DNA from 4 places in the Klebsiella sp. F11 genome. Region 1 is predicted to be linked to each of the others. Evidence: predicted binding sites of a transcription regulator. Region 1 holds the regulator's gene; each other region holds the start of a gene.
What was found. Region 1 encodes sigma-54, which starts transcription at its own class of promoters, with help from an activator protein. Its sites were predicted from a motif close to GTTGGCACANNTTTCGCTNT; they were not measured.
Positions count from the first base shown of each region.

Region 1 (7,439 bases):
CGCCGTCGTTCTTCGTTCATCCCGGCGAGGCGGCCCACGGCGATTTAGGCATGGTCACGCCGCAGGACGTCATTATCGCCCTGTCGAACTCCGGCGAGTCGAACGAAATATTAGCGCTGATTCCGGTGCTAAAACGGCAGCGGGTGCCGCTGATCTGCATCACCAGCCGTGTGGAAAGCAGCATGGCGCGCGCGGCGGATATCCACCTGTGCGTGAAGGTGCTGAAAGAAGCCTGTCCGCTGGGCCTGGCCCCGACGTCAAGCACCACCGCGGCGCTGGTGATGGGCGATGCGCTGGCGGTCGCGCTGCTGGAAGCGCGCGGCTTTACCGCCGAAGATTTCGCGTTGTCGCACCCCGGCGGCGCGCTGGGCCGCAAGCTGCTGCTGCGGGTCAATGATATCATGCACACCGGCGATGAAATCCCGCACGTTACTCTGCAGGCCACGCTGCGCGACGCGCTGCTGGAAATCACGCGTAAAAATTTAGGCATGACCGCTGTCTGCGACGATGAGATGAACATCATCGGTATTTTCACCGACGGCGATCTGCGCCGGGTGTTCGATTCCGGGGTCGATATGCGTAATGCCGGCATCGCCGAGGTCATGACGCCGGGTGGGATTCGCATCCGCCCCGGCACCCTGGCGGTCGATGCGCTAAATCTGATGCAAGCCCGTCATATCACCTGCGTATTAGTTGCCGATGGCGACCGTCTGTTGGGTGTGGTACATATGCACGATCTCCTGCGCGCAGGCGTAGTGTAAGTAAGGATAAAATAATGAATAATGCTGATGCTCTGCTGGCGACCTGCTACGGACCGGTAAGCCCTGAATTTCTCCAGCGCGCGGCGAAGATCCGGTTACTGATCCTCGACGTTGACGGCGTGCTTTCCGACGGTCTTATCTATATGGGCAACAACGGCGAAGAGCTGAAGGCGTTCAACGTACGCGATGGTTACGGGATCCGCTGCGCGCTGACTTCAGGTATTGAAGTGGCGATTATTACCGGGCGAAACGCTAAACTGGTAGAAGATCGCTGTCAGACGTTAGGCATTACGCATCTGTATCAGGGGCAGTCCGATAAGCTGCTGGCCTTCCGTGAGCTATTAAGCAAGCTGGCGGTCCGTGCGGACGAAGTGGCCTATATTGGCGATGACCTGATCGACTGGCCGGTAATGGCTGAGACAGGCTTAAGCGTTGCCGTAGCGGATGCGCACCCGCTGCTGCTTCCACGCGCAGACTATGTTACCCGCATCAACGGCGGGCGCGGAGCGGTACGCGAGGTCTGCGATTTGTTACTATTGGCGCAGGGCAAGCTGGATGAGGCCAAAGGGCAATCAATATGAGTAAAACCAGACGTTGGGTTATCATTTTACTGTCGCTGGTCGCGCTGATCCTGATCGGCCTTAACCTGGCGGGTACGGACGATAGCGCTCAGCAGGAGGTCAATCCTGATGACCCAACCTATACCAGCGAGCATACCGATACCGTCGTTTACAGTCCGGAAGGGGCGCTTAACTATCGCCTTATCGCCGAACACGTCGCGTATTTTTCTGCGCAAGAGCTGTCGTGGTTCACTCAGCCGGTGATGACCACCTTTGATACCAACAAAGTCCCAAGCTGGTCAATCAAAGCGGATAAAGCCAAACTGACCAAAGATCGTATGCTGTATCTTTATGGGCACGTTGAGGTGAATGCGCTAAGCCCTGACTCTCAACTGCGCAAAATTACGACGGATAACGCCCAGATAAACCTGGTAACGCAGGATGTTACCTCCGATGACATGGTGACGTTGTACGGGACAACATTTAATTCCAGTGGCCTAAAAATGCGCGGCAACCTGCGCAGCAAAAATGCCGAGCTGATTGAAAAGGTTAGAACCTCTTATGAAATTCAGAACAAACAAACTCAGCCTTAAAATTGCGCTCGCCAGCGCCATACTGGCCGTCAGCCTGCCGGCACTGGCAAAGACCGGCGACACCGATCAGCCGATTCATATCGAATCCGATCAGCAGTCGCTGGATATGCAGGGCAATGTTGTCACCTTTACCGGTAATGTCGTCGTGACCCAGGGCACCATCAAGATCAATGCCGATAAGGTCGTGGTCACGCGCCCCGGCGGCGAGCGGGGTAAAGAGGTGATCGACGGCTACGGCAATCCGGCAACCTTCTTCCAGATGCAGGATAACGGCAAGCCGGTTAAAGGCCGCGCGTCGAAAATGCATTATGAACTGCAAAATGACTTCGTCGTGCTGACCGGCAATGCGCATCTGGAACAGATCGATAGCAATATCCAGGGAGACAAAATCACCTATCTGGTGAAAGAGCAGAAAATGCAGGCGTTCAGCAACAAAGGCGGGCGCGTGACTACGGTTCTGGTTCCTTCGCAGCTGCAGGACAAAGGCACCGCTCAGCCAAAGAAAGGTAAGTAATTCGTTATGGCAACATTAACTGCAAAGAATCTCGCCAAAGCTTATAAAGGCCGCCGCGTGGTGGAAGACGTCAGTCTGACCGTCAACTCCGGTGAGATTGTCGGCCTGCTCGGCCCGAACGGCGCCGGCAAAACCACCACCTTCTACATGGTAGTCGGCATTGTCCCGCGCGATGCCGGTAATATTATCATCGACGATGAAGACATCAGCCTGCTGCCGCTGCACGCGCGCGCGCGCCGGGGCATCGGCTACCTGCCGCAGGAGGCCTCGATTTTCCGTCGTCTGAGCGTCTACGACAACCTGATGGCGGTGCTGCAGATCCGTGACGATCTGAGCAGCGAACAGCGCGAGGATCGCGCGAAAGAGCTGATGGAAGAGTTTCACATCGAGCACCTGCGCGACAGCCTCGGTCAGGCGCTTTCCGGCGGTGAACGCCGCCGCGTTGAAATTGCCCGCGCGCTGGCCGCCAACCCTAAATTTATCCTTCTGGATGAACCCTTTGCCGGCGTTGACCCCATTTCGGTTATCGATATCAAACGCATCATCGAGCATCTGCGCGACAGCGGTCTTGGCGTGCTGATCACCGACCATAACGTCAGGGAAACCCTGGCGGTCTGCGAACGGGCTTATATCGTCAGCCAGGGGCATCTCATTGCTCACGGCACCCCACAGCAAATCCTTGAAGACGAGCAGGTTAAGCGCGTGTATCTTGGGGAAGACTTCAGACTCTGATAGGGTAGAAGTTACAGACGTTTTAGCCGGAGATATTAGCCCTGAATATGAAGCAAGGTTTGCAATTAAGGCTAAGCCAACAGCTTGCCATGACGCCGCAACTGCAGCAGGCCATTCGTTTACTGCAGCTGTCCACGTTAGAACTCCAGCAGGAACTCCAGCAGGCGCTGGAGAGCAATCCATTGCTTGAGCAAACCGATCTTCACGATGAGGTAGAAACCAAAGAGGTCGAGGACCGCGAATCGCTGGATACCGTAGACGCTCTTGAACAAAAAGATATGCCGGAGGAGCTGCCGCTCGACGCCAGCTGGGATGAGATCTACACCGCCGGCACGCCGTCGGGCAACGGCGTCGATTACCAGGACGACGAGCTGCCTATCTATCAAGGCGAAACGACCCAGAGCCTGCAGGATTACCTGATGTGGCAGGTGGAGCTGACGCCGTTCACCGATACCGACCGCGCGATCGCCACCTCGATCGTCGATGCCGTTGATGACACCGGTTACCTCACTATTCGCCTGGAAGATATTGTCGAGAGCATCGGCGATGACGAAATCAGCCTCGAAGAAGTGGAAGCGGTACTCAAGCGCATCCAGCGTTTCGACCCGGTTGGCGTGGCGGCAAAAGATCTGCGCGACTGCCTGCTGGTTCAGCTTTCCCAATACGCCAAAGAGACGCCGTGGCTGGAAGAAGCCCGGCTTATCATCAGCGATCATCTCGACCTGCTCGCCAACCACGACTTTCGCTCTCTGATGCGCGTTACGCGGCTGAAAGAGGAGGTGCTGAAAGAAGCGGTTAATCTGATCCAGTCGTTAGATCCGCGCCCGGGTCAATCGATCCAAACTAATGAACCGGAATACGTGATCCCCGATGTGCTGGTGCGCAAGGTCAGCGATCGCTGGGTGGTAGAACTCAATTCCGATAGCATCCCGCGCCTGAAAATTAACCAGCACTACGCCGCAATGGGCAACAGCACGCGCAACGACGCGGACAGCCAGTTTATCCGCAGTAACCTGCAGGAAGCCCGCTGGCTGATAAAAAGCCTGGAAAGCCGCAACGATACGCTGCTGCGCGTCAGCCGCTGCATCGTCGAACAGCAGCAGGCCTTCTTTGAGCAGGGCGAAGAGTTTATGAAGCCGATGGTGCTGGCGGATATCGCTCAGGCCGTCGAAATGCATGAATCGACGATTTCCCGCGTGACCACGCAAAAGTACCTGCACAGCCCGCGCGGAATTTTTGAACTGAAGTATTTCTTCTCCAGCCACGTGAATACCGAAGGCGGCGGCGAGGCATCGTCGACCGCCATTCGCGCGCTGGTGAAGAAGCTAATCGCCGCGGAGAACCCCGCGAAGCCGTTGAGTGACAGTAAGCTCACCACCATCCTGTCCGAACAGGGTATCATGGTGGCGCGCCGCACCGTCGCTAAGTACCGAGAGTCTTTATCCATTCCGCCGTCTAACCAGCGTAAGCAGCTGGTGTGACCCAACCGATAAGGAAGACACTATGCAGCTCAACATTACAGGACACAACGTCGAAATCACCCCGGCACTGCGCGAATTCGTCAACGCGAAGTTCAGCAAGCTGGAGCAGTTTTTCGACAGGATCAATCAGGTCTATATTGTGTTAAAAGTAGAGAAGGTGACGCAAATTGCGGACGCCAATCTGCATGTCAACGGTGGCGAAATCCATGCCAGTGCGGAAGGGCAGGATATGTATGCCGCTATCGATGGCCTCATCGATAAGCTGGCACGACAGTTAACAAAACATAAAGATAAACTAAAACAACACTAATTGTCCGGGCGACCGCCCCTGCCAGCCGCCGGATAGTGTCGGCAGCTGGCAGAGAGCGAGCTCAGGTGAAATTATGATGAACAACGATTCCGCTCTACAACTGAGCAATGTCCTTAACCAGGAATGCACCCGCAGCCAGGTTCACTGCCAGAGCAAGAAGCGCGCGCTGGAGATCATCAGCGAGCTGGCGGCAAAGCAGCTAGGTCTGCCCTCCCAGGTGGTATTCGAAGCGATCCTCACCCGTGAGAAAATGGGCAGTACCGGAATTGGCAACGGCATCGCCATTCCGCACGGCAAGCTTGAAGAGGATACGCTGCGCGCCGTTGGCGTTTTTGTGCAGCTGGAGACGCCGATCGCCTTTGATGCGATCGACAACCAGCCTGTCGATCTGCTATTTGCGCTTCTGGTGCCGGCCGATCAGACAAAAACCCATCTGCATACGCTGTCGCTGGTGGCAAAACGGCTGGCGGATAAAACGATTTGCCGCCGCCTGCGCGCCGCGCAAAGCGACGAAGAGCTGTATGAGATTATCACCGAAGCAGGAAGCAGCGATGACGCATAACGGGAGCGATTGCCTCCCCTTTATCGTACTGAGGAGAAACGGTACATGGTACTGATGATCGTCAGCGGCCGCTCAGGATCGGGGAAATCCGTCGCCCTGCGGGCGCTGGAAGATATGGGCTTCTACTGCGTAGATAACCTGCCGGTAGTGCTGCTGCCCGAACTGGCGAGATCGCTGGCCGACAGAAACATTTCCGCCGCCGTCAGCATCGACGTGCGCAACATGCCGGAGTCGCCGGAAATCTTCGAACAGGCGATGAAGAACCTGCCTGAGGCGTTTTCTCCTCAGCTGCTGTTCCTTGATGCCGATCGCAATACGCTGATTCGTCGCTACAGCGACACGCGCCGCCTGCACCCGCTGTCGAGTAAAAACCTCTCCCTTGAGAGCGCAATCGACGAAGAGAGCGCGCTGCTGGAGCCGCTGCGCTCCCGCGCCGACCTTATCGTCGACACCTCAGAAATGTCGGTGCACGAGCTGGCAGAAATGCTGCGTACGCGCCTGCTGGGCAAACGCGAGCGCGAGCTGACCATGGTCTTTGAGTCCTTTGGCTTTAAGCACGGCATTCCGATCGACGCCGACTACGTCTTCGACGTGCGCTTCCTGCCTAACCCGCACTGGGACCCCAAGCTGCGGCCGATGACCGGCCTCGATAAGCCCGTCGCCGCCTTCCTCGACCGGCATACGGAAGTTCACAACTTTATTTACCAGACCCGCAGCTATCTTGAGCTATGGTTACCCATGCTGGAGACCAATAACCGCAGCTATCTGACGGTCGCTATCGGTTGTACCGGCGGTAAACATCGTTCGGTCTATATCGCCGAACAACTGGCTGACTACTTCCGCTCGCGCGGTAAGAACGTGCAGTCGCGTCACCGGACGCTGGAAAAACGCAAATCATGACCGTAAAGCAGAGCGTTGAGATCACCAACAAGCTGGGCATGCACGCGCGCCCGGCGATGAAGCTGTTCGAGCTGATGCAAAATTTCGATGCTGAAGTGCTGCTGCGCAACGATGAAGGCACGGAGGCGGAAGCCAATAGCGTGATTGCTCTGCTGATGCTCGACTCCGCGAAGGGTCGGCAAATTGAGATTGAGGCCAGCGGTCCGCAGGAAGTCGAAGCGCTGGCCGCGGTTATTGCGCTGTTTAACGCCGGTTTTGACGAAGACTAGCGCCGGGGTTATTCCCCCGGTCGCGCGATGCTTACCGGGGTACCACAACCGCCGACACCATTAATACAGCCTGTTCTCCCGCATAAACCCTTCCCCGCCGAGCTGCCGCATCTGGCGTAAGATCCACGCCTGCCTGCTGCGAACATAGCCCGACGGCGCATCCGCGCGAAAGCGGATCGGATTAGGCAACACGGCGGCCAGCAGCGCCGCCTCCGCCGGCGTTAACTGGCTCGCCGGCTTGTGGAAGTAGCGCTGCGACGCGGCTTCAACGCCAAACGTCCCCTCGCCAAATTCGGCGATATTCAGATACACGGTGAGGATGCGTTTTTTACTCCATACCGTTTCAATCCCGACCGTCAGTCCGGCCTCCAGCCCTTTGCGCAGCCAGCTGCGCCCATCCCATAAAAACAGGTTTTTGGCCGTCTGCTGCGACAGGGTCGAGGCGCCGCGCACGCGGTTTTCATGGCGCTCATTGTGCGCCAGCGCTTTTTCAATCGCCGGCACGTCAAAGCCCCAGTGGTCGGGGAATTTTTGATCCTCAGCCGCCATCACCGCCAGCCCCATCCACGGCGATATCTCATCCATCCCCACCCAATCGGAGTGGGCGACATAGTGAAAATTGCCGCTCAGCCAGGCGCCAACCTGCCGTTCCAGCATTACCGCCGAGAAGGGCACCGGCAGTACGCTAAACAGCGCGATGCCGCCGCCCCAGAAGACGGCAGCCACCAGCAACACGCGCAGCAGCCCACGCTTTACC
Region 1 is NZ_CM160060.1:526,686-534,124, reverse strand. It holds gene kdsD (arabinose-5-phosphate isomerase KdsD) at 1-761, shown strand, start outside; gene kdsC (3-deoxy-manno-octulosonate-8-phosphatase KdsC) at 776-1,342, shown strand; gene lptC (LPS export ABC transporter periplasmic protein LptC) at 1,339-1,914, shown strand; gene lptA (lipopolysaccharide ABC transporter substrate-binding protein LptA) at 1,883-2,428, shown strand; gene lptB (LPS export ABC transporter ATP-binding protein) at 2,435-3,160, shown strand; gene rpoN (RNA polymerase factor sigma-54) at 3,208-4,641, shown strand; gene hpf (ribosome hibernation promoting factor) at 4,664-4,951, shown strand; gene ptsN (PTS IIA-like nitrogen regulatory protein PtsN) at 5,025-5,513, shown strand; gene rapZ (RNase adapter RapZ) at 5,559-6,413, shown strand; gene npr (PTS phosphocarrier protein NPr) at 6,410-6,682, shown strand; gene mtgA (monofunctional biosynthetic peptidoglycan transglycosylase) at 6,743-7,439, opposite strand, start outside.

Region 2 (7,439 bases), 600 kb from region 1:
GAAAACTGCTCATAGCTCAGCGGCATATTCATCTCATGGCACATCGCTTCAGCGAAGGCTTCGTCGCTGATGTCACCGCGCTCGTGCTGGCGAAACGCCTCACCCATGGTGAAGTGCTGCTTCAGCGTCGCAAGCGGAATGCGGCTTAAATCACTCCACGTCCCGAGTACCCGGTTGAAGTCGATGTCGACAATCACATTACCTAAATCAAAGATATAGAGCATGGCCCTCTCCTTTTGCACCGTGGAAAATTAACTGTAGCGGGAAAGGCGAGGTTTGACTATGAGATGGGGGCTTTGCAGCCCAAAAAGAAACCCCGCCATTAAGGCGGGGTTTAGGTATCAACGGACGGCGAGAATTAGTCTTCTTTCGCACCGCGCATGGCGCGTTTACGATCGTTCTCGGTCAGGTGACGTTTACGGATACGGATAGACTGCGGAGTCACTTCTACCAGTTCGTCGTCATCGATGAACTCCAGAGCCTGCTCCAGGGTCATCTTGATCGGCGGAACCAGAACCGTGGCTTCGTCAGTACCGGACGCACGCATGTTGGTCAGTTTCTTACCGGTCAGGCAGTTTACGGTCAGGTCGTTAGAACGGCTGTGAATACCGATGATCTGGCCTTCGTACACTTCTGCACCGTGACCCAGGAACAGCTTACCGCGATCCTGCAGGCTGAACAGGGCGAAAGCAACCGCTTTACCCTGACCGTTGGAGATCAGTACGCCGTTGTTACGCTGACCAACTTCACCCGCACGAACGTCGTCGTAGTGGCTGAAGGTGGAGTACAGCAGACCGGTACCGGAAGTCATGGTCATGAACTCAGAACGGAAGCCGATCAGACCACGGCTTGGGATCACGTAGTCAAGACGTACGCGGCCTTTACCGTCTGGATTCATGTTTTTCAGATCGCCTTTACGCTCGCCCAGCGCCTGCATCACGGAACCCTGATGCTGCTCTTCAACATCCAGCGTGACGTTTTCGAACGGCTCTTGCTTGCGCCCGTCGATTTCGCGGAAGATAACTTTCGGACGGGAAACCGCCATCTCGAAACCTTCACGACGCATATTTTCAATCAGTACGGACAGGTGCAGCTCACCGCGGCCGGAAACGCGGAATGCGTCAGCGTCTTCGGTTTCTTCAACGCGCAGGGCCACGTTGTGGACCAGCTCTTTGTTCAGACGGTCGAGAATCTGACGAGAGGTCACATACTTCCCTTCTTTACCGCAGAACGGAGAGGTGTTGACGTTGAAGAACATGGTAACGGTCGGCTCATCAACGGACAGCGCCGGCAGCGCTTCAACATTCTGCGGATCGCAGATGGTGTCGGAGATGTTCAGCTCGCCCAGGCCGGTGATCGCGATGATATCGCCCGCTTCGGCGATGTCGCTGTCGATACGTTCCAGACCCAGATGGGTCAGCACTTTACCGACTTTACCGTTACGAGTTTTGCCTTCGCTATCGATGATAGTGACCTGCTGGTTCGGCTTCACTTTGCCGCGTTTGATGCGGCCGATGCCGATAACGCCAACATAGTTGTTGTAGTCCAGCTGGGAGATCTGCATCTGCAGCGTACCGTCCAGATCGACGTTCGGCGCCGGAACGTGGTCAACGATCGCCTGATACAGCGGAGTCATGTCTTCCGCCATATCTTCGTGGTCCAGACCCGCGATACCGTTCAGCGCGGAGGCATAAACGATCGGGAAGTCCAGCTGCTCATCGGTAGCGTCGAGGTTTACGAACAGATCGAAGACCTGATCGACAACCCAGTCAGGGCGCGCGCCCGGACGGTCAACCTTGTTGATAACCACGATCGGCTTCAGGCCGTGGGCAAAAGCTTTCTTGGTGACGAAGCGCGTTTGCGGCATTGGGCCGTCAAAGGCATCAACCACCAGCAGCACGGAATCGACCATGGACATAACACGCTCAACTTCACCTCCGAAGTCGGCGTGCCCAGGGGTATCAACGATGTTGATACGGTAATCATTCCATTTGATTGCGGTGTTTTTCGCGAGGATGGTAATCCCACGCTCTTTCTCCAAATCGTTGGAGTCCATCACACGCTCTTGTGTTTCGGCACGTGCATCGAACGTACCGGATTGCTGGAGCAGCTTGTCAACCAGGGTAGTTTTACCATGGTCAACGTGCGCGATGATGGCGATGTTACGCAGATTTTCGATCACAAACTTTGCCTCAGGCATTAGAAATAGCGCGTTATTGTACACGTAATAAGCGAAGGACTGAACAGGATCACAAACATCCTCCGCAAACAAGTATTGCAGAGTTTCTTTGTGATCGCTTTCACGGAGCGATAAAAGGGCACCGCAATAAAAATTGCACCAAAATAGTGCCCAACGTTCACATTGAGGCACTATTTTGGTGCATTATTCCCATCATGGTGCAGTTCTTTTGCACTATGGTGCGCATGATACAGCGTTTTACATAGCATTTAAAAGTTGGCACAGATTTCGCTTTATCTATTTTAAGGCAACAACGCCACTTTAAGTAGTAAAAAAAGTTTTCGTTACCACGACGACAATGACCAATCCGGGAGAGTTTAAGTATGTCCGCTGAACACGTTTTGACGATGCTGAACGAGCACGAAGTGAAGTTTGTCGATCTGCGCTTCACCGATACCAAAGGTAAAGAACAGCACGTCACAATTCCTTCTCATCAGGTTAATGCCGAATTCTTCGAAGAAGGCAAAATGTTTGATGGCTCCTCGATTGGTGGCTGGAAAGGTATTAACGAATCTGACATGGTTCTGATGCCGGATGCGACCACCGCGCTGATCGACCCGTTCTACGAAGAACCGACGCTGATCATTCGCTGTGATATCCTGGAACCAGGCACCCTGCAGGGCTACGATCGTGACCCGCGCTCCATCGCGAAACGCGCTGAAGAGTATCTGCGTTCTACCGGTCTGGCAGACACCGTCCTCTTCGGGCCAGAGCCAGAGTTCTTCCTGTTCGATGACGTCCGTTTTGGCGCTTCTATCTCCGGTTCCCACGTGGCTATCGACGATATCGAAGGCGCATGGAACTCCGCCACTAAATATGAAGGCGGCAACAAAGGTCACCGTCCGGGCGTGAAAGGCGGTTACTTCCCGGTTCCGCCGGTTGACTCATCTCAGGACATCCGCTCTACCATGTGTATGATCCTGGAAGAGATGGGCCTGGTTGTTGAAGCTCACCACCACGAAGTCGCGACTGCCGGTCAGAACGAAATCGCGACCCGCTTCAACACCATGACCAAAAAAGCGGACGAAATTCAGATCTACAAATACGTTGTGCATAACGTTGCTCACCGCTTCGGTAAAACTGCGACCTTTATGCCAAAACCAATGTTTGGCGATAACGGTTCCGGTATGCACTGCCACATGTCCCTGTCCAAGAACGGCGTAAACCTGTTCTCTGGCGACAAATATGCGGGCCTGTCTGAGCAAGCGCTGTTCTACATCGGTGGCGTCATCAAACACGCTAAAGCAATTAACGCCCTGGCTAACCCGACCACCAACTCCTACAAGCGTCTGGTCCCGGGTTACGAAGCGCCGGTTATGCTGGCCTACTCTGCGCGTAACCGTTCCGCCTCTATCCGTATTCCGGTGGTCACCTCTCCGAAAGCGCGTCGTATCGAAGTGCGCTTCCCGGACCCGGCTGCCAACCCGTACCTGTGCTTCGCTGCGCTGCTGATGGCTGGTCTTGACGGTATCAAGAACAAAATCCATCCGGGCGAAGCGATGGACAAAAACCTGTATGACCTGCCGCCGGAAGAAGCGAAAGAGATCCCACAGGTTGCCGGCTCTCTGGAAGAAGCACTGAACGCGCTGGACGCGGACCGTGAGTTCCTGACCGCAGGCGGCGTATTCACCAACGACGCTATCGATGCCTACATAGCCCTGCGTACGGAAGAGAACGACCGCGTACGTATGACTCCGCACCCGGTAGAGTTCGAGCTGTACTACAGCGTTTAATTTTGCTGTAAATCCTCGGTATTCCGTGTTGTGGCGTGGGGTACCAGGGATATTTTGTTGCCGTGGAAACTTTCAGCCCATCTCAGGATGGGCTTTTTTCTCCACCAACATGCTGATCTTATGCGCTTTTTACTTATAAAAAGCTATACTGCACTAGAATAGTGCACTCTTTTCAGGAGACTGTCAGATGGCAACAGGCACTCAGCCCGATGCTGGGCAGATCCTTAACTCTTTAATCAACAGCATCTTATTGGTCGATGACGACCTGGCGGTGCATTACGCGAACCCGGCGGCGCAGCAGCTGCTGGCGCAAAGTTCACGTAAACTATACGGCACGCCGCTCCCCGAGCTGTTGAGCTACTTTTCGCTGAATATCGGTCTGATGCAGGAGAGCCTGCAGGCGGGCCAGGGCTTTACCGATAACGAAGTCACCCTGGTGATCGATGGCCGCTCGCATATCCTGTCCTTAACCGCCCAGCGCCTGCCTGAAGGGCAAATCCTGCTGGAGATGGCGCCAATGGATAACCAGCGGCGTTTGAGCCAGGAGCAGCTGCAGCACGCGCAGCAAATCGCGGCGCGTGATTTAGTCCGCGGCCTGGCCCACGAAATTAAGAACCCTTTGGGCGGCCTGCGGGGCGCAGCGCAGCTGCTGAGCAAGGCGTTACCCGATCCGGCGCTGGTGGAATACACCAACGTCATCATTGAGCAGGCCGATCGCCTGAGAAACCTGGTCGATCGCCTGCTGGGACCGCAGCATCCCGGAATGCACGTTACCGAAAGCATCCATAAAGTCGCTGAGCGGGTGGTGAAGCTGGTTTCTATGGAGCTGCCGGATAACGTCAAGCTTACCCGTGATTACGACCCTAGCCTGCCGGAGCTGGCGCACGACCCGGACCAAATCGAACAGGTCCTGCTGAATATCGTGCGCAATGCGCTGCAGGCGCTGGGGCCAGAAGGCGGAGAGATAATTCTGCGCACCCGTACCGCCTTTCAGCTGACGCTGCATGGCGAGCGCTACCGTCTCGCCGCGCGCATCGATGTTGAAGACGACGGCCCGGGAATTCCGTCCCATTTACAGGATACGCTTTTTTATCCCATGGTTAGCGGTCGCGAAGGCGGTACCGGTCTGGGGCTTTCCATTGCCCGCAGTCTCATCGATCGACACTCCGGCAAAATTGAATTTACCAGTTGGCCAGGGCATACCGAATTCTCGGTGTTCCTGCCTATTCGGAAGTAGAGGTGTTTATGCAACGAGGGATAGCCTGGATCGTTGATGACGATAGCTCCATCCGTTGGGTGCTTGAACGCGCGCTCACCGGGGCAGGCTTGAGTTGTACAACGTTTGAAAGCGGCAACGAGGTGCTTGATGCACTGACCACCAAAACCCCGGATGTACTGCTGTCTGATATTCGGATGCCGGGGATGGATGGGCTCGCGCTGCTGAAACAAATTAAGCAGCGCCATCCGATGCTTCCGGTCATCATAATGACCGCGCATTCGGATCTGGATGCCGCAGTAAGCGCCTACCAGCAGGGCGCCTTTGATTATCTGCCGAAACCGTTTGATATTGACGAAGCCGTGGCGCTGGTTGACCGCGCTATCAGCCACTATCAGGAGCAGCAGCAACCGCGAAATGCGCCGATAAACAGTCCGACGGCCGATATCATCGGCGAAGCGCCGGCGATGCAGGATGTCTTTCGCATTATCGGCCGCCTGTCGCGATCGTCCATTAGCGTGCTGATCAACGGTGAATCCGGTACCGGTAAGGAGCTGGTCGCCCACGCTCTGCACCGCCACAGCCCGCGGGTAAAGGCGCCGTTTATCGCCCTGAATATGGCCGCAATCCCAAAAGATTTGATCGAGTCCGAGCTGTTCGGTCACGAGAAAGGGGCGTTTACCGGCGCCAATACCGTGCGCCAGGGCCGCTTTGAGCAGGCCGATGGTGGCACGCTGTTTCTCGATGAAATTGGCGACATGCCGCTGGACGTGCAGACGCGCCTGCTGCGCGTGCTGGCCGACGGTCAGTTCTATCGCGTTGGCGGCTATGCGCCGGTGAAGGTGGACGTCAGGATTATTGCCGCGACCCACCAAAACCTCGAACAGCGCGTCCAGGAGGGAAAATTCCGTGAGGACCTGTTCCACCGTCTGAACGTGATTCGCGTCCATCTGCCGCCGCTGCGCGAGCGGCGGGAGGATATTCCGCGCCTGGCGCGCCACTTCCTGCAGGTTGCGGCGCGCGAACTTGGCGTTGAGGCGAAGCTGCTGCACCCGGAAACGGAAACGGCGCTCACCCGCCTGGCCTGGCCCGGTAACGTGCGCCAGCTCGAAAATACCTGCCGCTGGCTGACGGTGATGGCCGCCGGTCAGGAAGTTCTGACCCAGGATCTCCCCGGCGAGCTGTTTGAAACCTCGGTGCCGGACAGCCCAACGCATATACAGCCGGATAGCTGGGCGACGCTGCTGGGACAGTGGGCCGATCGCGCCCTGCGATCCGGTCATCAAAACCTGCTCTCTGAGGCTCAGCCGGAAATGGAGCGGACGCTGCTGACCACCGCCCTGCGCCATACCCAGGGGCACAAGCAGGAGGCCGCACGCCTGCTGGGATGGGGACGCAACACCCTAACCCGCAAGCTGAAAGAGCTGGGAATGGAATAACGCGGTTCGCGCTGGCCGAGCGGCCAGCCGCTTTATCGCCCCGGCTGGCTATGCGCCGCCGGGGTTTTGCTTAAATCACCCGTGAGAACTGCTGCATCCGCGCTTTCTGGCGCAGATAGGTATCAAAGCACATGCAGACGTTGCGGATCAGCAGCCGTCCTTTCGGCGTCACCTCAATCCCTTTTTCATCGACGTCCACCAGCCCATCTTTCGCCAGCGGCGCGAGCAGCTGCAGGTCTTCGGCAAAATAGTGCTGACAATCGATCTCCCACTGCGCGGCGACGGCAGAAAAATCGAGACGGAAATTACAGATCAGCGATTTGATCGCGTCCCGGCGGATGCAGTCATCGCGGGTCAACACAATGCCGCGCCACAGGCCGTTTCCGATGTCATCAACCTGCTGATAGTACTGCTTCAGCTCTTTCTGGTTCTGCGCGTAGCAGTCGCCAATCATGCTGATTGCGGAAACGCCCATCCCCAACAGGTCGGTGCCGCCCTGCGTGGTGTAGCCCTGGAAGTTGCGGTGCAGGACGCCTTCACGCTGAGCAATCGCCAGCTCGTCGTCCGGGCGCGCAAAGTGATCCATACCGATAAACTGGTAGCCGGCATCGGTAAGGGAGCCAATCGTCTCCTGCAGGATATCCAGCTTCTGTTCCGCCGTTGGCAGGTCAGCTTCTTTGATTTTACGCTGCGCGGCAAAGAGCGTGGGCAGATGTGCATAGTTAAATACGCTCAGGCGATCGGGGTTGAGTTCGGCCACCTTCCGGAGCGTAAAGGCAAAACTTTCCGGCGTTTGCTTTGGCAGACCATAA
Region 2 is NZ_CM160060.1:5,587,153-5,594,591, forward strand. It holds gene yihX (glucose-1-phosphatase) at 1-224, opposite strand, end outside; gene typA (ribosome-dependent GTPase TypA) at 359-2,182, opposite strand; gene glnA (glutamate--ammonia ligase) at 2,563-3,972, shown strand; gene glnL (nitrogen regulation protein NR(II)) at 4,160-5,209, shown strand; gene glnG (nitrogen regulation protein NR(I)) at 5,218-6,627, shown strand; gene hemN (oxygen-independent coproporphyrinogen III oxidase) at 6,698-7,439, opposite strand, start outside.
Region 2: glnA (glutamate--ammonia ligase) is a predicted target of sigma-54. The motif match lies at 2,455-2,474, and genes of this name have one in related genera.

Region 3 (7,439 bases), 1.9 Mb from region 1:
CCCGTTATGGGCCGACGATAAAAAGAGGCTCACCCGCGCTATGGGCAACCTGCGAGAATTTGCTAATGAAGCATTTTGCTAGCATTTAGCCACCGTTGCATGGTCAGAAACGTAGACAAATAGCGGCTCAGCGGAACAGGCGACGGCTGGCTTGCCAGAGCTTAGGTAGAGGTCTTGTACGGAGAAGATAAGCTTGCAGCTGTCTGGCGCAGAATTGGGTGGGGGCCCTGCCAGCTACATCCCGGCACACACGTCGTCTGCTCTGGCTGCTTCCTTCCGGATCTGACCTGGTAAACAGAGTAGCGTTGCGGGAGAACCAACAGAGCCCCCATTGAGAGCGTTGTTAACCAACGCGCCGGCGCATTATCCCCACTGCGGCGCTGAATTGCAAGCCGACGTCGCTCGGATGCTGGTTTATTGCGCAAAGCCGCCAATAAGCTGGCTGCAACCCGTCGCGGGCCGGGCTGTTAAATTTCGATACAATCCTTTCAGAGCAATACGGGGGATTGCGAGCGCCGTCGCGGCGCGATGCCTGATGCTCATCCATACTTTATCGAATATCGAAGCCCTCTTTCTAATCAACATCTTATCCTGATGGGGCAGCAATGAGTGAATCACCGCGTTTGACGTCAACCCTGGCGATGCCGGCGATCGACGGCGTGACCGTGTCCTTTAAGGGCTTGCACTATCTGCGCCCGGAGCTGGTGCTGGATTTTGTCTCCATCAGCAGCGGCACGATGCTGGCGGTAACGCCGGTGGCGCTGCTCTACTCCACCGTAGGCGTGCTGCAGAGCGTCGAGTTACGCAGGCTGCCCATCGCGGTTTGTGGGCGCGTGGTTTACCCCATCACCTCGCAAAAGCTCCCTCCCCTACGCGCAAAGCTGATTATCAACGCGCAGGCCCGGCGGCTGAAATTTCTCGAAAGCCTGATGGCTATCACCCCGCATGACAACATACACGGGATGCAGACCCTTGGCCTGGCGCTGGAATTTACCCTCGCCCACCCGGCCTGAGCGGCGGGCTGTACAGCCCGTTATCCAGCGCTTATCCTGAACCTTTTCCGGTAACAGGACGCCTCATGGATCCTCAAGACACATTTCCTCAGCGGGTATGGCAGATTATCGCCTCGATTCCGGAAGGCTGCGTCGCCACCTACGGCGATGTCGCGCTGCTGGCAGGCTCGCCGCGCGCCGCGCGCCAGGTCGGCGGCGTGCTCAAGCGTCTGCCGGAGGGCTCTACTCTGCCGTGGCATCGGGTGGTTAATCGGCACGGCGATATTTCTCTAACCGGACCGGATCTGCAGCGTCAGCGTCAGGCGCTGCTGGAGGAGGGAGTACAGGTCTCCGGCGGCGGGCATATCGACCTGCAGCGCTATCGATGGATTTATTAAAAAAATGCCCCTGAACAGGGGCATCTGAGGTCTTATTGCGCGGCGGCCGGGCTGTTCGCCGCTCCGCCATCGCTGGAGACAGGCACCGCCGTTCGCTGTACCGGTACCAGCAGCAGATCGGCACGATTGCCGCCACCGTTCACCGCCGTCTGGACCGTATCGGTGATAAACATCAGCTGACCATTTACCGTAATGGCCGAACTCAGCAGGATACGCGCGTTAGGCTGAATATCCGCCTGGTTGTACGGCAGAACAAAGTCATACGGCGGCTGCTTACCTTCGGTACGTACGGCTTTCTGCGCCAGCACGCGCGACGGCGCGTCGGCCAGTGAAGCATCAGACAAGGTCACGGTCAGTACCGCATCCGGCGGCAGGGCAACTTTTTGCCGGATAGAGATTGTCCCGGAAACGTTAGGCTGTTGCTGCGACGACGTCAGTGACGCGATGCCGTAAGGATCGGCGGCAGCCGCGTTATTTTTCGCACTGTCGCTGTGATTATTGGCACATGCGGTCAGCGCGGTGGCAACGGCTAAAGCAGTTAACATATAGGCAAATTTCATGTTGTTCTCCTTTTCATCCCTATATACGCAGGAGCATGCCCTACCGACAGGCTGGCATGAACATTTGTTTCGTGCATAAGTGTGGCACAGATCTCAGATCTCTTCCTGCAAGCGAAGCGTTATTCAGATTATTACACCCATCGGACCACTTGCGATTCCAGGTTATACTTTGCCTCAATACGTGCCGCGAGAAGCGGCTATCACCGATTGAGGGTTAATATGAGTCAGGCACTAACCAATCTGCTGGCATTGTTAAATCTGGAAAAAATTGAAGAAGGGCTGTTCCGCGGGCAGAGCGAAGATCTGGGACTGCGTCAGGTTTTTGGCGGCCAGGTCGTCGGCCAGGCGCTGTACGCGGCGAAAGAAACCGTGCCTGCCGAGCGTCTGGTCCACTCTTTCCACAGCTACTTCCTGCGCCCTGGCGATAGCCAAAAGCCGATTATTTATGATGTCGAAGTCCTGCGCGACGGCAACAGCTTCAGCGCGCGCCGGGTGGCCGCGATTCAAAACGGCAAGCCCATCTTCTATATGACCGCCTCTTTCCAGGCCCCGGAGCCGGGCTACGAGCACCAAAAAAAGATGCCAGCGGCCCCGGCGCCGGACTCTCTGCCTTCCGAGACCGATATTGCTCGTAAGCTGGCGCACCTGCTGCCGCCGCAGGTCAAAGAGAAGTTCCTCTGCGATAAGCCCCTTGAGATCCGCCCGGTTGAATTCCATAACCCGCTAAAGGGCCACGCGGCAGAACCGACCCGCCAGGTATGGATCCGCGCCAACGGCCCCGTTCCGCAGGATATCCGCATCCACCAATACCTGCTGGGCTACGCCTCGGACTTTAACTTCCTGCCGGTCGCGCTGCAGCCGCACGGCGTGGGCTTCCTTGAGCCCGGAATGCAGGTTGCCACGATCGATCACTCGATGTGGTTCCATCGCCCGTTCAACGTTAATGAGTGGCTGCTGTATAGCGTTGAGAGCACCTCAGCCTCCAGCGCCAGGGGATTCGTGCGCGGCGAGTTCTACACCCAGGACGGCATCCTGGTGGCCTCGACGGTGCAGGAAGGCGTTATGCGCAACCGCAATGCATAGAGCGTAACGGCATAAAAAAAGCCTCCCGAGGGAGGCTTTGCTACTACTGGAGATAACACAAAGATCAGGCGTTGTAGGCGTTTTCGCCGTGGCTGTTGACGTCCAGACCTTCGCGCTCCTGCTCTTCCGGTACGCGCAGACCGACGGTCATATCCGCAACTTTATAGCCGATCCAGGCGACGATGCCGGACCAGACGATGGTGATGGCGACGCTTTCCAGCTGTACCAGCAGCTGATGGCCCATAGTCACCCCTTCTGCGTAACCGACGCCGCCCAGCGAGGTGGCGGCAAAGATACCGGTCAGAATACAGCCGATGATGCCGCAGACGCCATGCACGCCGAACACATCGCACGGGTCGTCAACGCGCAGCCAGCGTTTCAGTACCGTTACGCCCCACAGACCCGCAAGGCCGGACGCCAGACCTACAATCAGCGCGCCGCCAATCCCGACGTAGCCACATGCCGGCGTAATGCCAACCAGGCCGGCAATCGCCCCGGAACAAGCGCCTAACAGCGACGGTTTACCGCGGGTAGTCCACTCGCCGAAGGTCCAGGCCAGGATCGCGGCGGCGGTCGCCACAACGGTGTTCACGAAGGCCAGGGCAGAAATTTCGTTTGCCGCGCTCGCAGAGCCGGCGTTGAAGCCAAACCAGCCTACATACAGAATCGCGGTACCGGTGAAGACCATCGGCAGGTTATGCGGTTTGAACGCTTCTTTGCCAAAGCCGACGCGTTTGCCCATCATATAGGCGCCCACCAGCCCGGCAACGGCCGCGTTGATGTGCACAACGGTGCCGCCGGCAAAATCCAGCGCGCCGTGCGTCGCCAGCAGACCGCCGCCCCACACCATATGCGCAATCGGCACATAGGAGAGCGTCATCCATACCACCACAAAAATCAGCACCGCGGAGAAGCGAATACGCTCCGCCAGCGCGCCGACGATCAGCGCCACGGTGATACAGGCGAACGAGCCCTGGAAAGCGACATGGATGTACTGATAGAAGGAGCCCATCAGCGCTTTCAGCTCAATATTTTTCAGCATTACCCAGTTGAAGTCACCGAAGAAGCTGCCGCCGGTGCTGAACGCCAGGGTATAGCCGTAAACCACCCACAGAATGCACACCAGCGCAAAGGTGACAATCACCTGAGTCAGCATGGAGAGCACGTTTTTGCCGCGAATCAGGCCGCCGTAAAACAGCGCGATGCCCGGAATCGTCATAAACAGCACCAGCGCGGTGCAGATCATCATAAAGGCGTTATCGGCCTTATCCGCCACCGCCGGTGCGGCCATGGCCAATCCCGGGAGAAGCGCCAGCGCACCCAGACCTGTTTTCATTGTTGTTGCTATTTTCATCTTCTCAATCCCCATCACTGTGTGGTCTGGACGTTACAGTGCCGCTTCGTCGGCTTCGCCGGTGCGGATGCGAATAACACGCTGCAGCTCGGCGACGAAAATTTTGCCATCGCCAATTTTTCCGGTGTATGCCGCTTTACTGATGACGTCGACGACCTCATCAAGCTGATCGTCGGCAATCGCGACGTCAATTTTTACCTTCGGCAAAAAGTTAACGCTATATTCGGCGCCACGGTACAGCTCAGCATGGCCTTTCTGGCGGCCAAACCCTTTCACTTCAGTGACCGTAAGGCCCTGAATGCCGATGGAAGATAACGCTTCGCGAACGTCTTCCAGTTTAAACGGTTTGATTACCACGGTAACCAGCTTCATAAGTCCCCTCCGATCAGAATTCGTAATGGCAGCAGCTAACACTCAGGGAATAAAGCAAAGGCTATGCCAGAAATGAAAAAGGACCGCAAAGCGGCCCTTTTGATAAGGAAAAGAGAGAAACGACCCGGGAGCGAGGAGGAAAGCGCCCGGCGGCGCCTAAAAGCGCACCATTTCAGTGCATAAAAGGTTGCATTTTTGCACCATGCGATATCGCCGCAGGATCGCTGCCTGCTTATAGTGCATCAGGCAATAAGAGACTCTTCCTGTGAGCTGGCCGCCAGCTCTTCGCCGGCCAGCTGCAGCTGATACATCTGCCAGTAGCGCCCTTTTTCCGCCAGCAGCTGCTGATGGTTTCCACGCTCAACGGCCTGGCCGCGATGGAGCACCAGAATCGTATCCGCTTCGACTATCGTCGACAGGCGGTGGGCAATCACAATCAGCGTGGTGTTCTGACGAACCCTCGCCAGCGCCTGCTGGATAGCCTGTTCGGTGCCGGAGTCGATATTCGCCGTAGCCTCGTCAAGAATCAGTATCTGCGGCGTATCAACCAGCACCCTCGCCAGCGCCAGCAGCTGTTTCTGCCCCACCGAGAGATTGTTGCCCTGTTCGCCCAGCTGGGTATAGAGTCCTCCCTCCATGCCGCGCGCCAGCTCCGCCAGCTGTACGGCTTCCAGCGCGTCCCAGACCTGCGCCTCGCTGATATCACGGCCGAGAGTGACGTTGGCGTAGAAGGTATCGGCCAGCACCACCGGATCCTGCTGCACCATCGCGACGCCCTGGCGTAATGCGCCGTGGCTTAAAGAGGAGAGCGGGCGGCCGTCAATACGGATCTCGCCTTTGCTCAGCGGGTAGTAGCCCATCATCAGGCTGGCGAGCGTACTTTTACCGCTGCCGGTGTGGCCCACCAGCGCCACAAAGCTGCGGGACGGAATGTCCAGATTGATATCCTGCAGCACCAGCCGATCGCCGCGGTAGGCAAATGAGAGATTCTCAATTGATACCGTCCCGCTGCGCAGCGGCGCATCGTCCTGTCCCCATGCCTGGCGCGGCCGATCCATCAGCTCGAAGACCCGCTCGCCGGCCACCACCGCCTGCTGCAGCATCGACTGCTGCGTGGTCAGTTCAATCAGCGGCTCGTTCAGCCGACCGAGATAGCTGATAAAGGCGTACAGCACCCCAACCTCAATGGTTTCCGTGGCGCTGAAGCCAAAGAGCATCAGCAGCCCACATAGCACCAGCGTCGAGAAGAGGCTGAGCAGCGGGCGCAGCAGGAAGCCGTCGAGACGCAGGGTTTGCATGCGCGCCAGATAGTGGGCATAGCTGGCCTCGCGCATCCGCTCGCCGAACCGCGCCTGCTGGCGGAACTGCTGGATAACGCCCATGCCGTTAATCACTTCATTAAAGCCGTCGTTGATGTCCGCCAGCCAGGCGCGCACCCGCCGGACGATAGGCGTGCTGTAGCGCTGATAGATCATCATGACGATTAGCACCGCCGGGAAAATCGCCAGCGCCACCAGCGCCATGCGCCAGTCGAGGCTGAACATCGCCACCAGCATTGCGCCAATCAGCGCCGCGCTGCGCAGTACCGTCGCCACCACGGTGACGTAGAGATCGCGGATCACCTCGGTGTCGTTAGTCACCCGGGAGATAAGCTGCCCAACCGGCTGAGTATCGAATTCGCTCAGCGGCTGGCGCAGCGCCGCGTCCATCACGTCGCTACGCAGCTGCTGAACGACGCCGACGGCGGCGCGGTTAAACAGCAGCGACTGGTTGTAGTGCAGCGTCGCCGCGAGGATCTGCAGGCCGATATAGGCCACTGCGAGACCGCTAACCAGCTTCAGCGGCAGCGAATTCTTCGCCACCATATTGTCGATGAAATAGCTGATCAACAGCGGGCCGCTGACTTCAGCCGCCGCAGCAACCCACATCATTCCCACCGCAATCAGCAGCGGTCGGCGCCACGGCGAGCCGTAGGTCAACAGGCGTTTTAAGGTTGGCCAGAGTTCGGTAAAACTACGCATCGGCAGCCTCCTCAAGTTCATGAGGGGCGTCATCCAGCGCCGCCTCCAGCTGCTGATAGCGGTACATATCGCGATACCAGCCCGGCTGCGCTGCCAGCACCTCATGGCGGCCGCGCTGGGCAATATGGCCGTGCTGCAGGACCAGAATTTCGCTGGCTTCCGTCAATGCCGATAGCCGGTGGGCGCTGATAATCACCGTCCGGCCCTCTCCCCACTGCCGCAGGTTATACAGTATCTGGTGCTCCGTACGGCCATCAACCGCCGACAGGGCATCGTCAAGAATCAGGATTTCCGCCTCCAGCAGCAGCGCGCGGGCGATGGAAATGCGCTGTTTCTGCCCACCGGAGAGCATCACGCCGCGTTCGCCCACCTCGGTCTCGTAGCCCTGAGGCAGGCGCAGAATATCCTCGTGAACGCTGGCAAGGCGCGCCACTCGCTCAATTTGTTCGGCCGTCGCCTCGGGCCTGCCGAGCGCGATGTTATTTGCCACGGTGTCGGAAAACAGGAACGGCGTCTGATTGACCACCGCCAGCCGACCGCGCCAGCCGTCCAGCTGTAGCCGGGTGAGTGGAATATCATGGAAACGAATATCCCCCTGGGTGACGTCGAAGTGGCGCTGTATCAGCGCCAGAATCGTGCTTTTCCCCGAGCCGGTTGGC
Region 3 is NZ_CM160060.1:4,323,660-4,331,098, forward strand. It holds gene AC1M2H_RS21310 (HD domain-containing protein) at 1-89, shown strand, start outside; RNA gene ffs (signal recognition particle sRNA small type) at 226-322, opposite strand; gene AC1M2H_RS21320 (dTDP-glucose pyrophosphorylase) at 606-1,013, shown strand; gene AC1M2H_RS21325 (MGMT family protein) at 1,079-1,390, shown strand; gene AC1M2H_RS21330 (YbaY family lipoprotein) at 1,423-1,950, opposite strand; gene tesB (acyl-CoA thioesterase II) at 2,170-3,033, shown strand; gene amtB (ammonium transporter AmtB) at 3,098-4,387, opposite strand; gene glnK (P-II family nitrogen regulator) at 4,421-4,759, opposite strand; gene AC1M2H_RS21350 (SmdB family multidrug efflux ABC transporter permease/ATP-binding protein) at 5,002-6,780, opposite strand; gene AC1M2H_RS21355 (SmdA family multidrug ABC transporter permease/ATP-binding protein) at 6,773-7,439, opposite strand, start outside.
Region 3: glnK (P-II family nitrogen regulator) is a predicted target of sigma-54. The motif match lies at 4,811-4,830, and genes of this name have one in related genera.

Region 4 (7,439 bases), 690 kb from region 1:
AATACGGTAACTGCTATAGCAGGTTCATCCAGATCTTGTGAGAAATCTTCGATAGCGATAAAACCACAGATTATTTCTTCATCAGTTTCGCTAATGAATAATCTACAGCCCGTTGTATCGGCATTTGGAGAGTAGAACTGAGTTGGTCTTAAAGCTCCATGAACGATTCCCATCGGAGGATCACCAAATTCTAATTCGGATACACCAATAGCTTTGTCATCTTTTCTAATCTCGAATATCATTTCATTCTCCTTACACCATTGATTTTTTGGCAATAACCCTCGTTAATAAATAATCTAACAATGCCTCGGAAAAATGGGAAGTTACTTATCAGGAATGTCTGCTATTGGCACTCATGGCATCTACACCACGGCGCCCACCTGGTCCTAACTGGACAGTAAAATGTCTCTATCCAGCTGTACCTGCCTGTGGCATCTATCTCAGTAAGACCTGAATCAGCTGAACGAAGATATACACCGTCGCTGCCGCTTGTATTGCCCGGAACCCCCATCTCAGATAGCGCCATTGATGGCGCTCCCTGGCATCAGCTGCTTCAATAGCGGGGTCAGAATTTTTTATTTTCCTGGCCCTGGTCCGGAATTCATCGATTACCCACAGGATGAGAATAAAGATGATGAGGGTTTTCTGAAGAATGGGATTATCCACAAAGAGTAACTCCGGCCTGCTCGCTGATAAAGGCAGAATAGATGAACCTCCTTCACTTAGCCATTACTATATGTAGGGGTAAAATTAATTTTCATCCTGAAGGATTTTGCGGTGATTCTGTCCATGGCAGGGGAGCGTAAGTCTGCTGGGTACTCTTCACCTTTCACACACGTCTTTTGGCGTTAGCCCATTCACTTTGCGAAACCAGGGAGCAATGGACGCAATTGGTTGGGCATTGTTACCAGATAAACATTTCTCATAATAAGCTGGCCTGGCTAAGGCGCTCTGACAAACAAGTCGATAGCCCAAAAGGAAGCAGGGGCGCAGATAGCATTCTGGCCGTATACGATGGTGATGGTGTTGAGAGAGGGGCCGGATATACAAACGCAATATACCCCCGTTACACAACTAAAGAGAGGGGTTGTATAACGGGGGGATCCATACACGGGCAAGGCGTTGACGTCGCGACCCGGGAAAGCGCTTAGCTCACCAGCTGCTTGAGCAGGGCAAAGGCCTCTTTCATTCGGTCTTCGCTGACCACAAAGGCGCGCAGCCGGTTTTCCGCATCCACGCCTTTAGCCACCAGGCCGTCGTTGGCGGCCACGATATTCCACGTCAGGTCTTCGCGCCGCGTATCTCCGGCCAGATGCAGCGGGAGATCCGGGGTTTTCACCTTCACCAGCATCGGCGGCAGCTTCAGCTCGCCCGGCTGCTCCAGCAGATTTTTGCTCAGGCACATGGCGCTGAGCAAAATAGGCTGCAGGAACGGCAGCACCATGCCGTTAATTTCGGCGCAGTCGCCGAGGGCAAAAATTGCCGGATGGCTGCTGCGCAGGCGGCTATCGACCACCACGCCGCGGTTAATCTCAAGGCCTGCCCGACGCGCCAGGGCGGTTTCCGGGCGCAGGCCGGCGGCGGCAACAACCGCGTCCACGGTCACGCTGCGCTGGCGGTCGACGGTTACGCGGATGCCGTCGGCGGTTTGCTCCAGCCCTTCGAGCTGGGTTTTCAGCATCAGGTGCACGCCCATGTCGGTTAATCGATGCTGCAGGCGGCTGCTGGCCTCTGGCGGCATCAGCGCCGACAGCACGCTGGCGGAATTGTCGACCACCGTCACCGCTTTGCCGGCGCGGCAGAAATCCATCGCCAGCTCGCAGCCAATCAGCCCGCCGCCGACGATCAGCACGCGGCGCGCGTTGTGGAGCCGGGTTTGGGCGGCGCCGTACTCCCGCTGGCTGTTGAGAGTGAGCATCAGCTCGCGGCCCGGCACCGGCGGAATAAACGGCGCGGCGCCGGTCGCCAGCACCAGCTTGTCATAGCGCCACTCGCGATCCTGGCTTTTGACCACTTTGCCCTCGGCGTCGATATCGCTCACCCAGGTATGCGGGAACAGGCGCAGATTATACTGTTCGGCAAACTCCCCGGCGGTTTGCAGGGTCAGATCCTCGGCGCTCTGACCGCGGCTGATGACGTGGCTGAGATCCGGTTTGTTGTACTCATCCATGCTGTCGGCGGCGATCAGCGTCAGCGGGATCTGCGGGTCCTGCTTACGAATATTTTTTACCAGCTGGCGGGCCGCGAAGCCCGAGCCGATGATGACGATGCCATCACTCATTTTGCCTCCGTTGCCAGAACGTCAAAGACATCTTTGCCGAGAGAGCACTCAGGGCACAGGAAGTTATCCGGCACGTCGCTCCACGGGGTGCCAGGCTGGACGTCCTGGTTCGGTTCGCCTTTCGCCGGATCGTAGATCCACTGGCACACGCTGCACTGCATTGACGGGCCGAGGTCGGCCGCTGCCGCCGCGGCGCAGGCGCAGTCGCTCTGTTCAGCCGACGTTTTTTTATCAGCGCTGGCCGGCAGCGGGGAGAGGGCCCACTGGCGGGCGATTTCGCGGCCGTGCTCGCGGCAAATTTCCAGCGCATCCAGGTCCGGGCGCCATTTCGCCTTCAGGCTCAGGGACATTTCAAAACTGGCATCCTGCAGGCGGGTAGAGAGGCGGTCAACCGCGCCGCCGCTCCAGCCGTGGGAGCCAAAGGCGCTGGCGCGCTTGTTGCGAAAACGCAGGCCGGTCATCTCCTCCACCAGGCCGGCGATTTTCGGCATCATGACGTTGTTCATGGTCGAGGTGCCCACCAGCACGCCTTTTGAGCGGAAGACGTTGGTGAGAATTTCGTTTTTGTCGCTGCGGGCGACATTAAAGATTTTCACCGCCACGCGCGGGTCGATGTCGGTGATGCCCTGGGCGATCGCGTCGGCCATCATGCGGGTGTTGTTGGACATGGTGTCGTAGAAAATGGTGATGCGATCTTCCTGATAATCCGCCGCCCATTTCAGATACAGCTCGACGATTTGCGTCGGGTTATCGCGCCATACCACGCCGTGGGAAGTGGCAATCATATCCACCGGCAGGTTGAACCCGAGGATTTCGGTAATTTTCGGCGTCACCAGGCGGCTGAACGGCGTCAGGATATTGGCGTAGTAGCGCTGGCACTGCTCGAACAGCTCGGTCTGATCCACTTCGTCGTTGAACAGGTGCTCGTCGCAGTAGTGCTGGCCGAAGGCGTCGTTGCTGAACAGCACCGCGTCGCCGGTCATATAGGTCATCATGCTGTCCGGCCAGTGCAGCATCGGGGTTTCCACGAAGATCAGCTGCTTACCGTTGCCGAGATCGAGGCTGTCGCCGGTTTTCACCACGTTAAAGTTCCACTCCGGGTGATGGTGGTGGCCGGTGATGGAGTCGATGGCGTTGGCGGTGCAGTAAATCGGGGTGTCCGGGATCGAGTTCATCAGCTCGGTCAGCGCCCCGGCGTGGTCCTCTTCCGCATGGTTAATTACGATGTAGTCGATATCGGCGAGGTCGATTTCGCCGCGCAGGTTCTGTACGAACTCGCGGCTGAATTTATGATCCACGGTATCGATCAGGACGTTCTTTTCTTCGCGAATGAGATAGCTGTTGTAGCTGCTGCCGCGCAGCGTTTTATATTCGGTTCCGTGGAAATCGCGCACTTCCCAGTCGCGTTGGCCAACCCAATGAATGTTATTTTTAACCAGAATAGACATAGCAACCTCAATTAATTCAGCGTTTTCAAAATAAGATGTTTTGCTTATATCAAGTTGCGTGCCAACTTTTTAATCTATTGATTTTGTTTGTTTTGTTATTTTTGATTAAAAACGTTGATGTCAAAATGACAATGGTTAAAATAGTCGTTATGACTATTGTGATTGTCAAAATGACAGCGAGGCGGCAATGAGCTTTTCCGTAGAGGCGCTGGCGAAAATCGCCATTGATTTGCAAAGCGATATCGGCCACGCCGACCGCTTCTCGCGGCTGATTGCCACCCTGCGGCAGATCCTCGGCTGCGATGCCTCGGCGCTGCTGCGCTATGAGGCGCATCAGTTTGTGCCGCTGGCCATCGACGGCCTCGCCCACGACGTGCTGGGGCGGCGCTTTTCCCTCGAAGGGCATCCGCGTTTAGAGGCCATCGCCCGCGCCGGCGACGTGGTGCGCTTCCCGGCGGATAGCGACCTGCCGGACCCGTATGACGGGCTGATCCCCGGTCAGGAAAGCCTCAAGGTTCACGCCTGCGTAGGGCTGCCGCTGTTTGCCGGGCAGACGCTGATCGGCGCGCTGACCCTCGACGGCATGGACGCCGACCGCTTTGACAGCTTCAGCGATGAGGAGCTGCGGCTGATTGCCGCGCTGGTGGCGGGGGCGCTCAACAACGCGTTGCTGATCGCCCGCCTGGAGAACCAGAACGTGCTGCCGGAGCCGAGCGCGAGCTACCCGGCCGCCGAACGGCAGGAGATTATCGGCCTTTCGGCGCCGATGCTGCAGCTGAAAAAGGAGATTGATATCGTCGCGGCGTCGGATCTCAACGTGCTGATTGACGGTGAAACCGGCACCGGCAAGGAGCTGGTGGCGAAAGCCGTGCATCAGGGCTCGCCGCGCGCCGCCAATCCGCTGGTCTATCTTAACTGCGCGGCGCTGCCGGAAAGCGTGGCCGAGAGCGAGCTGTTCGGCCACGTCAAAGGGGCGTTTACCGGGGCCATCAGCAACCGCAGCGGCAAGTTTGAAATGGCCGATAACGGCACGCTGTTCCTCGATGAGATCGGCGAACTGTCGCTGGCGCTGCAGGCAAAGCTACTGCGGGTACTGCAGTATGGCGACATTCAGCGCGTCGGGGACGATCGCAGCCTGCGGGTGGACGTGCGGGTGCTGGCGGCCACCAACCGCGACCTGCGTCAGGAGGTGGTCGAAGGGCGCTTTCGCGCCGATCTCTATCACCGGCTGAGCGTCTTTCCGCTGTCGGTGCCGGCGCTGCGCGAGCGGGATCAGGACGTGGTGCTGCTGGCGGGCTATTTCTGCGAGCAGTGCCGCCTGCGGATGGGGCTGGGGCAGGTGGTGTTAAGCGGCGCCGCGCGGGCAAGGCTGGGCGCCTGGTCGTGGCCGGGCAACGTCCGCGAGCTGGAGCATGCGATTCATCGCGCGGTGGTGCTGGCGCGGGCAACCCAGGCGGGGGACGAAATCGTGCTGGAGCCGCAGCACTTTCAGTTTGCCGGCGACGCGCCGAACCCGGCGAACGCCGCGCCGCTGGCGCCGACGCAGACTATAAACCTGCGCGAGGCGACGGAGGCCTTCCAGCGCGAGGCGATCGCCAGGGCGCTGGCGGAGAATAACCGCAGCTGGGCGGCGGCGGCCCGGGCGCTGGCGCTGGACGTCGCCAACCTGCATCGGCTGGCGAAGCGTCTGGGGCTTAAAGAATCCCGGCCTGATAAAAGTTCTGCAGGTTAATCGCGCCGACCAGCTGGCCGCTCTCGTCCACCACCGGGGCGGCGCTGATTTTGTGCTTCATCAGGCGCTCCCTGGCTTCAATCGCGCGGCTCTCGGCCTGCAGCGTCACGCCGCTGCGGGTCATCGCCCGGCTGACGGTATCCTCGAGGGTGCCGCCGCCCACCAGCCAGCGGCGCAGGTCGCCGTCGGTGAATACGCCCTCGACGCGGTTTTGCGCATCGCATACCGCTACCAACCCCAGCCCGGTGCGGCTGAGTTCGAGCATGGCGGTCATCACGCTGGCGGCGACGTCAACGCGCGGCACGTCATCGTCGCGGCGCATCAGGTGATGGACCTTATTCAGCAGTCGCGCGCCGAGCGCGCCGGCCGGATGCGAGCGGGCAAAATCTTCTTCGTTGAAGCCGCGGGCCTGCATCACCGCCATCGCCAGCGCGTCGCCGAGCATCAGGGTGTTGACGGTGCTGGAGGTCGGGGCGAGATGCATCGGGCAGGCTTCGCGCTCTACGGCGATATCCAGCACCGCCCTGGCCGCCAGCGCCAGCGGGGATTTCGATTTGCCGGTCATCGCCAGCAGGGGAATCGATTTTTCCTCCAGCCGGGGCACGATCAGGTCGAGCTCCTTCGCCCCGCCGGAATAGGAGATAAAGAGCATCACGTCGCGGCTATCGAGCATCCCCAGATCGCCGTGCAGCGCCTCCGCCGGGTGGACAAAAAACGCCGGCGTACCGGTGCTGGCAAAGGTGGCGGCCAGCTTTTTGCCGATATGGCCCGATTTACCGATGCCGGAAACAATCAGTTTGCCTTCGCAGTGGATGATGGTTTCCGCCGCGCGGATGAAGTCGTCGCCCAGGCGCTCGGGCAGGCGGCTCGCCTCCTGGAGCTCCAGCAGCAGGGTCTGGCGTCCGGCTTCTAACAGAAAGTTACTCATGATCTTCTCCAGTAATAATAACTTTGATGCCTTGCTCTTCCAGCGCCCGCTGGAACGTCGGGTCGATGCCGGCATCGGTAATCAGCATATCCACGCTTTCAAGACCGCAGACGATGTTCGGGCTCTTGCGGCCAAACTTCGACGAGTCAGCCATCAGGATCACCTCCCGGGCGGCGTTGCACATCGCTTTACTGACGGTATACACCTCGTTGAAGGTGGTGACGCCGGCGTTGAGGTCGATGCCGTCGGTCCCCATAAACAGCTTATCGAAGCTGAACTGCTCGAAGGCATTCTCCGCCAGCTGTCCGTGAAAGGACGCCGATTTCTTGCGAAAGGTGCCGCCGGGCATCAGGATCGTTTGTTCGTTATCGAGCTCAGAGAGGGCGTTGACGATATGCAGGCTGTTGGTCATGACCGTGATGTTATTGAAGCGGCTGAGCAGGGGCACCATCTGCAGCACCGTGCTGCCGGCGTCGAGGATGATCGAGTCGCCGTCGTGGATGAAGCGCACGGCGGCTTCGGCGATGCGCGCTTTCTTGGCGGTATTGATCAGCGTTTTATGATCGATAGGCGGGTCGCTTTCGTCTTTATTCAACACCACTCCGCCGTAGGTGCGAATAACGGTGCCGGCGTGTTCGAGGGTAACCAGATCCTTGCGGATCGTCGTGCCGGTGGTATCGAAGTGTTGCGCCAGCTCTTCGACCGAGCATTTACCCTGCGACTGCAGATGCTCAAGAATAGCTGCCTGTCGCTGACGTGGTTTCATAGCGGTTATATCCTGCGTTTAAAGTTTCGATATGATAATTTCGCAAGATATTTACTTTTACAACGAAATTATACATGTTTCGGTTTAAGCGCTAATGATAGTGCATTCCGACAGAGCGAATCATGGGGGAAGATCATATCTGGCCGCAATTCCTGCAAAAGTTTGCCTTCAAGCGCCGGGATTTGCTGCGGACGGGCGAAGACGGTCAGGCCCTTCATCAGCAGCGTGCCGCTGACGCGGTCGTGTTCATCAACCGCGATGGCGACGATGGCCCGCGGCTTGAA
Region 4 is NZ_CM160060.1:1,219,018-1,226,456, forward strand. It holds gene AC1M2H_RS06100 (hypothetical protein) at 1-242, opposite strand, end outside; gene AC1M2H_RS06105 (hypothetical protein) at 436-666, opposite strand; gene norW (NADH:flavorubredoxin reductase NorW) at 1,148-2,281, opposite strand; gene norV (anaerobic nitric oxide reductase flavorubredoxin) at 2,278-3,729, opposite strand; gene norR (nitric oxide reductase transcriptional regulator NorR) at 3,917-5,461, shown strand; gene gutQ (arabinose-5-phosphate isomerase GutQ) at 5,424-6,389, opposite strand; gene srlR (glucitol operon DNA-binding transcriptional repressor SrlR) at 6,382-7,155, opposite strand; gene gutM (transcriptional regulator GutM) at 7,224-7,439, opposite strand, start outside.
Region 4: norV (anaerobic nitric oxide reductase flavorubredoxin) is a predicted target of sigma-54. The motif match lies at 3,776-3,795, and genes of this name have one in related genera.